2 regions of the Romboutsia sp. 1001713B170131_170501_G6 genome follow, and region 2 is predicted to be linked to the other one. Evidence: riboswitches for the same ligand, from Rfam matches in the RefSeq annotation. Region 2 holds a riboswitch; the other holds the start of a gene.
What was found. Region 2 has a riboswitch for cyclic di-GMP ahead of I4U89_RS08530 (M60 family metallopeptidase). Riboswitches for the same ligand answer to the same signal wherever they lie in the genome.
Positions count from the first base shown of each region.

Region 1: another riboswitch for cyclic di-GMP. It lies ahead of I4U89_RS11780 (SpaA isopeptide-forming pilin-related protein); the one in region 2 lies ahead of I4U89_RS08530 (M60 family metallopeptidase).

Region 1 is NZ_JADPFC010000005.1:96,941-102,084, reverse strand. Features, by position in the region: gene I4U89_RS11780 (SpaA isopeptide-forming pilin-related protein) at 1-3,041, opposite strand, end outside; cyclic di-GMP riboswitch class II at 3,114-3,197, opposite strand; cyclic di-GMP riboswitch class II at 3,347-3,430, opposite strand; cyclic di-GMP riboswitch class II at 3,580-3,662, opposite strand; gene I4U89_RS11775 (tetratricopeptide repeat protein) at 3,762-4,904, opposite strand; gene I4U89_RS11770 (B12-binding domain-containing radical SAM protein) at 5,020-5,144, opposite strand, start outside.
Region 2 is NZ_JADPFC010000002.1:589,420-594,563, forward strand. Features, by position in the region: gene I4U89_RS08530 (M60 family metallopeptidase) at 1-3,322, opposite strand, end outside; cyclic di-GMP riboswitch class I at 3,555-3,638, opposite strand; gene I4U89_RS08535 (EAL domain-containing protein) at 3,730-5,144, opposite strand, start outside.

The DNA.
Region 1 (5,144 bases), on a different contig from region 2:
TTATATTTATGCTCTAATTCCTTTGTCTTGCTATTAGTATTTTTTTCAGACACTTCATCTTTCTCATTTTCAAAAACTAATTTTACATTTTCTTTTTGATTAGGCTTTATCTCAAAATTTTGTACTTCATTTGTTAATGGGTATCCTTCTGATGATTTTGTTTCTACTGCTTTATACTTGCCTGGTTCTAGACTTACTGTAGCTGTTCCGTCTTTTCCAGTTGTTGTTGTTGTCACATTTTTTCCATCTTGTGTTTGGATTTCAAACTCTGTTCCTGGCAACATTTTACTTGGATTGTCTTTATCAACTTCCTTTATTTCTACTTCTCCATTTGTTTTTTCATCTACTACTTTATTATCATTATTATATTTATCTTCTGATTCGCTTTGCTTATTATTAGTATCTTTTACAGGCAATTCTTCCCTCTTATTTTCAAAAACTAATTTTATATTTTCTTTTTGATTAGGCTTTATCTCAAAATTTTGTACTTCATTTGTTAATACATATCCTTCTGATGCTTTTGTTTCTACTGCTCTATATTCTCCTGGCTTTAAAGTTGCTCTTGCTATACCGTCTTCTCCAGTTATTATCGTTGTCACCTTTTTCCCATCCTGTGTTTGGATTTCGAACTCTGTCCCTGGTAACACCTTACTTGTATCATCTTTATCCACTTTCTTTATTTCTACTTCTCCACTTGATTTATTCTCTGATTCATTTAACTTATTGTTAATTTTTTCAGTAGGAATTTCTTGCTTCTCATTTTCAAATACTAATTTTGCATCTTCCTTTTGATTAAACTTTATTTCGAAGTTTTGTACTTCATTTGTTAATATATATCCTTTGGATGCTTTTGTTTCTACTGCTTTATACTTTCCTGGCTTTAGACTTACTCTTGCTATTCCGTCCTTTCCAGTTATTATTGTTGTTACCTTTTGTCCATCTTGCGTTTGAATTTCAAACTCTGTCCCTGGTAACACCTTACTTGTATCATCTTTATCTACTTTCTTTATTTCTAATTCTCCATTTGTTTTCTCATTTGTTATAGTTCCTATATTTTTAACAGTTCCTATATCACTTTTTTCTATAGTAAACTTTATATCTTTTCCGTTTACTGAATATCCGTCTGGAGCCTTTATCTCTTGTAAATAATATGTTCCTACATTATCTACATCTGATTTAATCAATCCATTTTCATCACTAGTTAATTTTCCTATAACTTTCTCATTAGAATCTTTTAAATTAAATATAGCTCCACTAAGCTTACTATCTTTATTTTCACTATCAACTTTAATAGCTTCAAAAGCATATCCTTTTTTAGTTTCAACTTTATTACTTGGATTGCCATTTATTTTAGCTATATTTGATACAGTTGTTCCATTTTTTACATTGCTAAAATCAGTGTATATCTTCACTTCTAAATTTTCTTTATAATTTATTTGTCCCTTATCATTAATAACGCTTACTGTATTATTTGCTTTATCTATTTTACTAGAAAAAGCATCTGGAACTTCAACTTTTACTATCTTTACATTTGGATCCAATTTATCTACTAAGTCTATATAACCTTTTTTAAATACACCAAAACTTTCAAAGTTTATTGAATATACAACGCTTTGGTCATCATTTTTGTCTAATATAGCTTTATCAACAGATTTATGAGCATTTATAGCTCCTGCATTGTATTCATATTTAATTGTATCATCAACGCTGTTTTTAGTCCCGTTGTATGATAACTTAGCGGTATTTGAGTAGGAATCTTCAACATTTGTAATTTTCATATCGTAACTAACAATATAATAATCATCTATATTTCCGAAATTTATAGTTAAATTTCCATTGTTAGTATTTATTTTTTCTCTTAATTGATCTGTTACCCACTCAAAGCTTTCATCTTTATTGTATTTTCCTATACTTATACTATCCTTTAAAAGTTTCATTCCTTTAGGTGTAAAGTCATTTAAAGTTACATTATTAAGATTTGATCTGTTTTTATTAATATCTATTCTGTATCTTACATTTTCATTTATAGATGCTACTTTTTTACCTTCTGAATTTTTATCAGAAGTATAACTATACTTGCTTATAACATCTTTTACTTCACTTTTTTGCTTTAATATAACAGTACTATTTAACTTACCATCACTTTTATTAAAGACTGCTGTATTCTTATAAGACTCCTTATCTTCAGTAATTTTTGTCTTATACGTTACAATATACTTATCTTTAATATTTCCAAAATTTATACTAAGCCTATTAGATGATTTACTTATATTAAGGCTATCTGTAGCATCTGTTTCTGCACTATCTATTTCTATTTTAGTTATATTTACAGAACTTGGTATAAGCTCCATTCCTTCAGGCATATTATCTGTTAATACTGCATTTGATATATTTGAAAATTTTTCATTGACATATACTCTATATTGTTGAGTTTTCCCTAGTACTGGAGAATATATATTTCCTACTATATTTCCATCCGAATCTACATGGTCATAATTATTTACAGTTTTAAGAAGCTGTCTATCTATTATAGGCTCTGTTTCATCAGATGGCTTTATAGCTATCTCTGTACTAGTAACTGGTTTTCCATCAACCCATACCTCTATTTTCTGATTGTCTAGTTCTTCGGTTTTATCTGCATATGCTGATACATTAACATAGCCTGCTATTGCATCATAGACATCATCCCCAAATGTTGCTACTACTTTATTCCCTTCCATTTGCACACTTTTAAAATGTTCTGGGGGAAATTTAAAGCTAAATCTTTCAAGCCAACTAGGCATTTCAAATTCTATAGTATCACCTGGTTTTATACTCCCTGGTCCATATTTAGCCTTATACTCTAGTTTAAAATCCAACTTTTCTCCAGGCTTAACCTCTTTTTTATCACAGGTTATAGATACTTCTATGGTATCCTTTTGATTATTTGTCTTAACTTCTTCAGCATACGCAAAATGCGTATTAATTAACACATTTATAACCATTAGTAATGATGTAAGTATCGATATTATTTTTTTTTCTAACTTGTATTTATTTTTCAATAAATTTCACCACCCTTTTTTGATTTTTTTATTTTAAAATAAAAAAGACTATTCAAGATAATAATGATTTATTATCTGAATAGTCGGTTGCACTATTAACTCCATATACCTCAAGTGCCCATATACAAGGTATACTTCTTCATTCCTATTTTTAGCTTATATGTATTTATGTCATTTTAATAATTCTGCTTTTTACGCACTTATGCTATAAGAGATTGTTAGTATTCACGTTATTTGCATTAATCTCTTATCAATAAACTTTTATTTTAAAATAAAAAAGACTATTCAAGATAATAATGATTTATTATCTGAATAGTCGGTTGCACTATTAACTCCATATACCTCAAGTGCCCATATACAAGGTATACTTCTTCATTCCTATTTTTAGCTTATATGTATTTATGCCATTTTAATAATTTTACTTTTTACGCACTTATGCTATACGAGATTGTTAGTATTCAATTTATCTATATTAATCTCTTATCAATAAGCTTGTATTTTAAAATAAAAAAGACTATTCGAATAATATTTAAATATTATCTGAATAGTCGGTTGCACTATTAACTCCATATACCTCAAGTGCCCATATACAAGGTATACTTCTTCGTTCCTAATTTTAACTTCTATCTTTACTTATATAATCTCAGTGGTTTATTATACTCTTTAATTTAATAAAAGTCAATTTTAGATTTTCTTATGGAAAATTTTTATTTATATTTTTTATCTATACTTATCAAGTTCTCTTAAACATGCCACTGTAATTTCATCTTGTGGGTCTAGTTCATAAGCTCTTTCTATATAATATATAGCATCATCTATATCACCTTTATTTAGATATGCCATACCTAAATTGCATAATATTTCTGGGTCCTCTTTTATTTTGGCTGCTTGTTCAAAGTGTTCTATAGCTTTATCTATATTGAACATACTAGCCTCGCAAAGACCTAACTCAACCATTGTGTCTACTTGATGTGGTTTAGTTATAAGTATTTTTTCAAAGTATTTCTTAGCTTCTTCAAATTCACCCATATTTTTATAAGCTAGACCTATCATAAATAATAAGTTCCACCAATCAGGATGGTCTTGTTCAAGAGGTAATAACTTTTCTAGCCCCTCTTCACATCTTCCTTGGAATACTAAGTTATATCCTTCCTCATATTGAACTTTAAAGTCCATCTTTCCTATATTTTCTTGAACCTCTGCCATTAAGTCTGCATCTAATCCTAGTTTTTGTGCTTCTTCCCATATAACTCTAGCTTTTAAATATTGCCCTTGATTGTAGTAATGATATCCTAAATGATAGTAAGCTAAAGCAAAGTTTTCATCTAATTGTATAACCATTTCTAACTTTTCTAAAGCTTCTAATAAAAACTTATTCATAGCTTCTTTGTCCATATCTTTTTGATACTGTTTTGCTAGTTCCTGGCAAACTATTGAATAATGATATAATCCATCTATGTCATTTGGATACATACTTATCATAGCTTTTAGGTATATTAATGAATCAGTTATCTCACCAATATCAAAGTATTTTTTAGACATATAGCCCATATATTCTTTTATATTTATATTTACCTTTTTGCTAAAAGCATCTAAAAATTTTCTGTATTCTTCATTATACTTGAACTGGCTATCAATACCCATTATATATATCATAGCATCTGCTATAGACATTGTATTTATCTTATCTTGAGCTGTCTTTTCTTTTATTCCTTTAACTAATACCTCATTTTTTATAGGTACATCTAGTCCATCTTCAGGTATAGTATAACCTTCTAAGTTAAATTCTCCACCATGTTTTATAGTTATAAAAGATAATTCTTCTGTTTTCTTTAATAAATACTTCTCTATTTTAAACTTCATTTTTTCCTCCTTTGTAACTTCACATAATACTTTTTAATCTATTAGTGTTTATGCCCATTAAAAATTTATGTGATATGTTTTCATAATATATAATACTAATATGTATTAATTAGCATTATATATTAACGCTATATGACTTTGACTTTTCAAATACTTTGTTATCATCATCATAGACAAATAAAACTATATTGTTTGTCTCTTTAACATTAGCATGTATATCTTCTTTTAACTTTAATATAT
Region 2 (5,144 bases):
AAGTGTATATATTATTCTTTCTATCTTCTGCTGTAACTGATTTTTTGTACATATTAGGTAAATCTGATACGTATTTTTTAAGTTCTTTTATATATGTTCTTATTTTATCTTTTACTTCATCTTCTTTATCTTTATCATTTATAATGTTGTTTACATTTAAATGTGGTATTTCATCAACTCCAGCTAGTCTTACCTTTATAGTGGCATCAGATTTACCAGAAGCCATTCTAGCCATTACTTGTCCACCTTTTTCAACATCATTATTAAATATTTCTGGTATAGTTATTTCATGTCTTCCTGATCCTAAAGCCTTTGATTTAGTCATATATTTACTTGGTTGTCCAAAATGTTGTAAAAATGCTAATTCAACTTTTGCACCTGGATCATCTGAACCCACATAAACAACTATCTTTTTAGATTGATCTCCATCTTTACCTGGTCTTGCAACGGCACCTAAAGATTGCCAATCATTTGCCATTCCTAAAGCACTTGACCCAGAATTACTTTTTATCGTTGGATCTAATGTAGTTATTTCATTTGATAAGTTAGCTCCATTTAAAAGTGATTCAGCTACATCAAGATCTTTTAATATATTAGTTCTATCTGGATTATATTCTTTACTTACTGAGTCCATTGTGTTTGCTCTTTTTCTTATATTATCTATCTCTTCTTGAGTAACACCCTCTCTTAATTCTACTCTAAATTCATCTTTATAAAGGTTCTTTACGTCTTGTTCTATATTATCTGCTTCATGGAATTTAAGCTCTGCTATATTTACTACTCTAGAACCATAACTAGGAATTGATGGATTAACCTGTATCTTGTTAGTTGTTATAGGTTCATTAAGTTTTATCGTAGCATACTTTTTCCCATTTGATGCTGTAGTTGATATAACCCTTGTATTATGTACCTTTGGATTATTAGGGTCTTCAAATGTACGTAATCTAACCTTCTCCGGAATTATATTCTTTCCTTGTTCTTCACTTACAGCTAAACTTATTCTATCTATAGTGTATTCTTTATTAAATTCAACTATAGGACCTCTAAAATTATCATAATGTCCCCCTGCATCCCAGTCATTTATAATGTAAATACTTGAGTAGTCATTGTCTACAACAGCAAACTCATTATTTACTTGTGCATCACTGTGATTTACAACACTTTTAATATTTTCTGTACCTATTTCTCCATCTCCTACATTAGCCTTAGGAGTGTTTATAAGTTTATAATTAGGCATCTTCGGTGGAGTTATAGATGTTGTAGTACCTAAGTAAATTTGAGACATCTTACTTGTTCCAAGATGATTTGTAGCAGTTACTCTTACTTCATATGTTGCTTCATCATCTAAACCATTTAATGTGTAGTTATGACTTCTGTGAAGTTTGCTTTTATCAAGATTTTTAGCCGTATTATCAACTTCATCTTCTCCTAATGTTACTCTAGGATCATTAGCTTTTATCCACTTTGTATCTTTATCTCCAAGCTTTCTGTAGAAAATATCAAAATCTCTAGCTTGTATGTGATTTTCCCAGCTTATTTTAAGAGATCTATACCCTTCTTGAACATTTAAGTTTATTGGTACATCTGGAGCATTTATAGGGATAACTTGTATATCTGATACACTTCCCATATTTGGTTGTTTGCCATTTAATCCATAGTAGTCTTCTTTCATGTTAAAGTTTTCATCAACATTATCTGCAGTTCCATCTAAAGTGTATGGCATAAGCTCTTTTTTCTTTTCTTCTGATAATCCGCCCTCTTCTTCTGATTTATTAGCTAGATCTTCTGCGTACCCTGAGCTCCACTCACCATTTAATGATTGTATACTTACTCTAAACTTATCGTATGGCTTTATTGCTTTATCTAATATATTTAAGTTTGTTTTATTAGTTTGTAATTTCTTTTCAGGACCAACTCTGTCACCTTTGTCATCTATCTTAAAGTATTTAACCTCATATGAAGTTACATTTGGTTGAGGATTCCAACTTATTGTTATTCTTTCATCATGTAAATTTGTAGATGTTTCTAATGTTTTTATAGTCGGTATACTTATTACTGGTTTTGGTATTTCTTTGTATACATTGTTTAAAAACTCTATTTGAGCTATTTCAGATATGTTTTTGTTACCTCTATTTCCAGTAACATTTATAGATATTTCTTTTACTGCTATCTGACTTCCTAAATCTATAACTAAGTCATCTGATCCACTTCTAGATTTTTTAACATTCCCTCCATTAAATGGTACTTTTTGTACCTCATCACTTCCATCTACTTTATACTCTATAAACCCAGTTTCTGGCATACCTGCGTCTTCACTAGTAGATGTTGGAGCCTTTATAACTACTTGTTCCATCTCTACAGCACCACTTGTTCTAAATGAGCTTATACTAGATAAATCCATTCCTATCTTTATCGGATTTTCTTCACTTGGTGCTACGTCCTTATTTCCTATTGCTACACTAGAGTCCCCTGACACTAGAAGTTTCTTTAACTCATTTTTAGCTTCTTCCCCAGTAAGACCATTTACTGTAGTTTCTTCATTAACTGTCATTCCTACATTATCTGGGTTTATTATTGCATCAGTATTTTCAATGTAGTTTCTATCTGTAGGTATGTTTTTTTCACTACCTATACTTTCCTTTACATAAGATAAATCAGCTATATCAGTTTTTCCATCTTTGTTTATATCGTAACTGTCATTATTTGTGTTTATATTTTCTAATAATATATTGTAATCTTCCATATTTATAACATTATCTTGTCTAACATCACCTGCTGAAAATAATGCTGGATATTCTTCATATTCATTTTGATCTTCAGTTTCTCCATAAGATTTTACAACTTGATTTTTTCTAGTTCCCACTTTTACCCTTTTTGAGTAATTAGTTATGTCTATATTATCTACAGTTGCAGTTTTATAGCCACTAGCACTTAAGTCAAAACTATAATTACCAAGTTCTAAGTTTTCAAATATAACACGTATAAAACTTACCATTTCACCTTCTTTAATTGGATTTTTAGATGAATTAAGTCTCTCAATAGTGTATATTTTTCCTGATTTTGTAGTTCCACTATTTGTAGCTAACGATACTTCTTCTTGAGTTTGTTCTCCCCTTAACACTAATTTCATATCATTTTGTGAATTATTTATAATTGGTGTAGCAAAGTTTATGTCTACTTCTAGTTTCCCTGTTATGGAAGTAGGTTGGCTAACTTCTGGTAAACTTGTGTTTTCATCTGTACTAACTTCAGTTGCAAACCCCTTAGCTGGAGATATAGCAAGTGTAGCCGCTAATGTACATGACATTGCCTTTTTCATCATATTTTTACTCCTTTTATTTTTTACTTAAATATTTTACTTGGTTTAGTCATCTCTTCTTTGTTAATTACTATCTTTACTCATTTAATCAATGAAGTAATTTAAAACATTTATACAAATAAAAGACTTAAAACTTAAAAAGCCACTTCATTAAGAAGTGGCTAAAAATCCCTATATTCCATTCAGTTCTACTAAATAAGCAACTTTTACTATAAAAAAATAAATAGTATACTGTACTAGCAACTGGCTGGCATGGTTTTTAACTTTAGCCCCTTTAGCTTTGCGTCATTAAGTTTCCTTAATTTTGCCTATGTTTTATTTTAAACTAAAAATATTTTATATTAAAATATTTCCAGCTTTCAATTATACAATATACCCTTAACTTTGACAATCTAAAACATTTTTTATTTTTAATTTCTTATATTTTTAATTAACTCTATATTGCCTTTATCCTCAGGTTTTCCATAAAAATATCCTTGTATAAATATATTGCCGTAGTCTATATTTTTTATAATATCTACTTGTTCTTTAAATTCAACACCTTCTAATACTATGCTTTTATTCGTTAGCTTGCATACCTTACTTAGAAATATTATAATTTCATGATTAAATTTATTATTTTTAATCTCATCTATAAAATATTTATCTATTTTTATCATATCAAAGTTAAGTTTGGATAATATATCTAGATTTGAGTATTTAACGCCGAAGTCATCTGAAGCTATTTTTATATTTTTACTTTGTAAAAACTCCATACCTTTTTTTATTTCTTTTAAATTCTCTGATTCTATATTTTCAACAATTTCAAATATAATATTTTTATTATCAAAATTTTTATCCTCTTCAATTGTAGAATCAATTGTTTTTAAGAATTTTTTGCTTTTTATCTCGTTGAAAGATATATTCATAGAAATGTAGAACGTTTCATCCTTTAGATTTGTGTTTAATTTAAACCATTCATAATCCCTTAATATATTTTTAAACACCCATATTGCTAACTCTTCAGTCATATTACTCTTTTCAATATCATTTATAAAAAAATACGGCGATACTATTTTACCTTCAGGATTTATATATCTAATTAAAGCTTCAAACCCTACAATTTTATCATTTTTAGGATTAATTATTGGTTGATAATAAATTGTATATCTATCTTTTATTAAGTTATCTTTTATTTTTTTTCTTAGCTTATTTATATTTATAGCTGGTACTATATACTTTATTGCTATAAATAATATAAGTATTGATGATATAGCATATAATAATATTTCTCTTTTTGTAACTTTATTTTTAAAGTATTTTAAACGTATCTTTTCTAATTCATTTTTCTGTTTTTCAGTGTAATTGTCTAAAATACTATCAATTTCATCTATAATCCATCTACTATTCTTCGATGCTGTTATATATACAGATCCTGGTGAAAATTTATAAATTTGATTGTACTTATTAAGTTTATTTGGATTTGATGGCGAAAGTGTTGCCACTACAGATTTGTCATCTAACATTTGTAATGCTTTTTTATAATCGTCTACCCATATAACTATAGGATTTATATCCTTTGATTGTAAATACCCTAATAACCATTCTGACCCATATTCGTTTTTTATAAAAGCGACCTTTTTTTTGTCTAGAGATTTTATATCTTTATGTCTAAAATTTTTATTAGTATAAACTGATAATAGCTCTACTCCAACATAATTTTTAGAATAAATAAACTTATCTTTTCTTTCCTGAGTGTACTGAAGGCCCATCATCATATCTATTTTATTTTCTTCTAAATCTCTAATTAATGAAGATACTTCTCCCTCTATACATTTAATCTTTA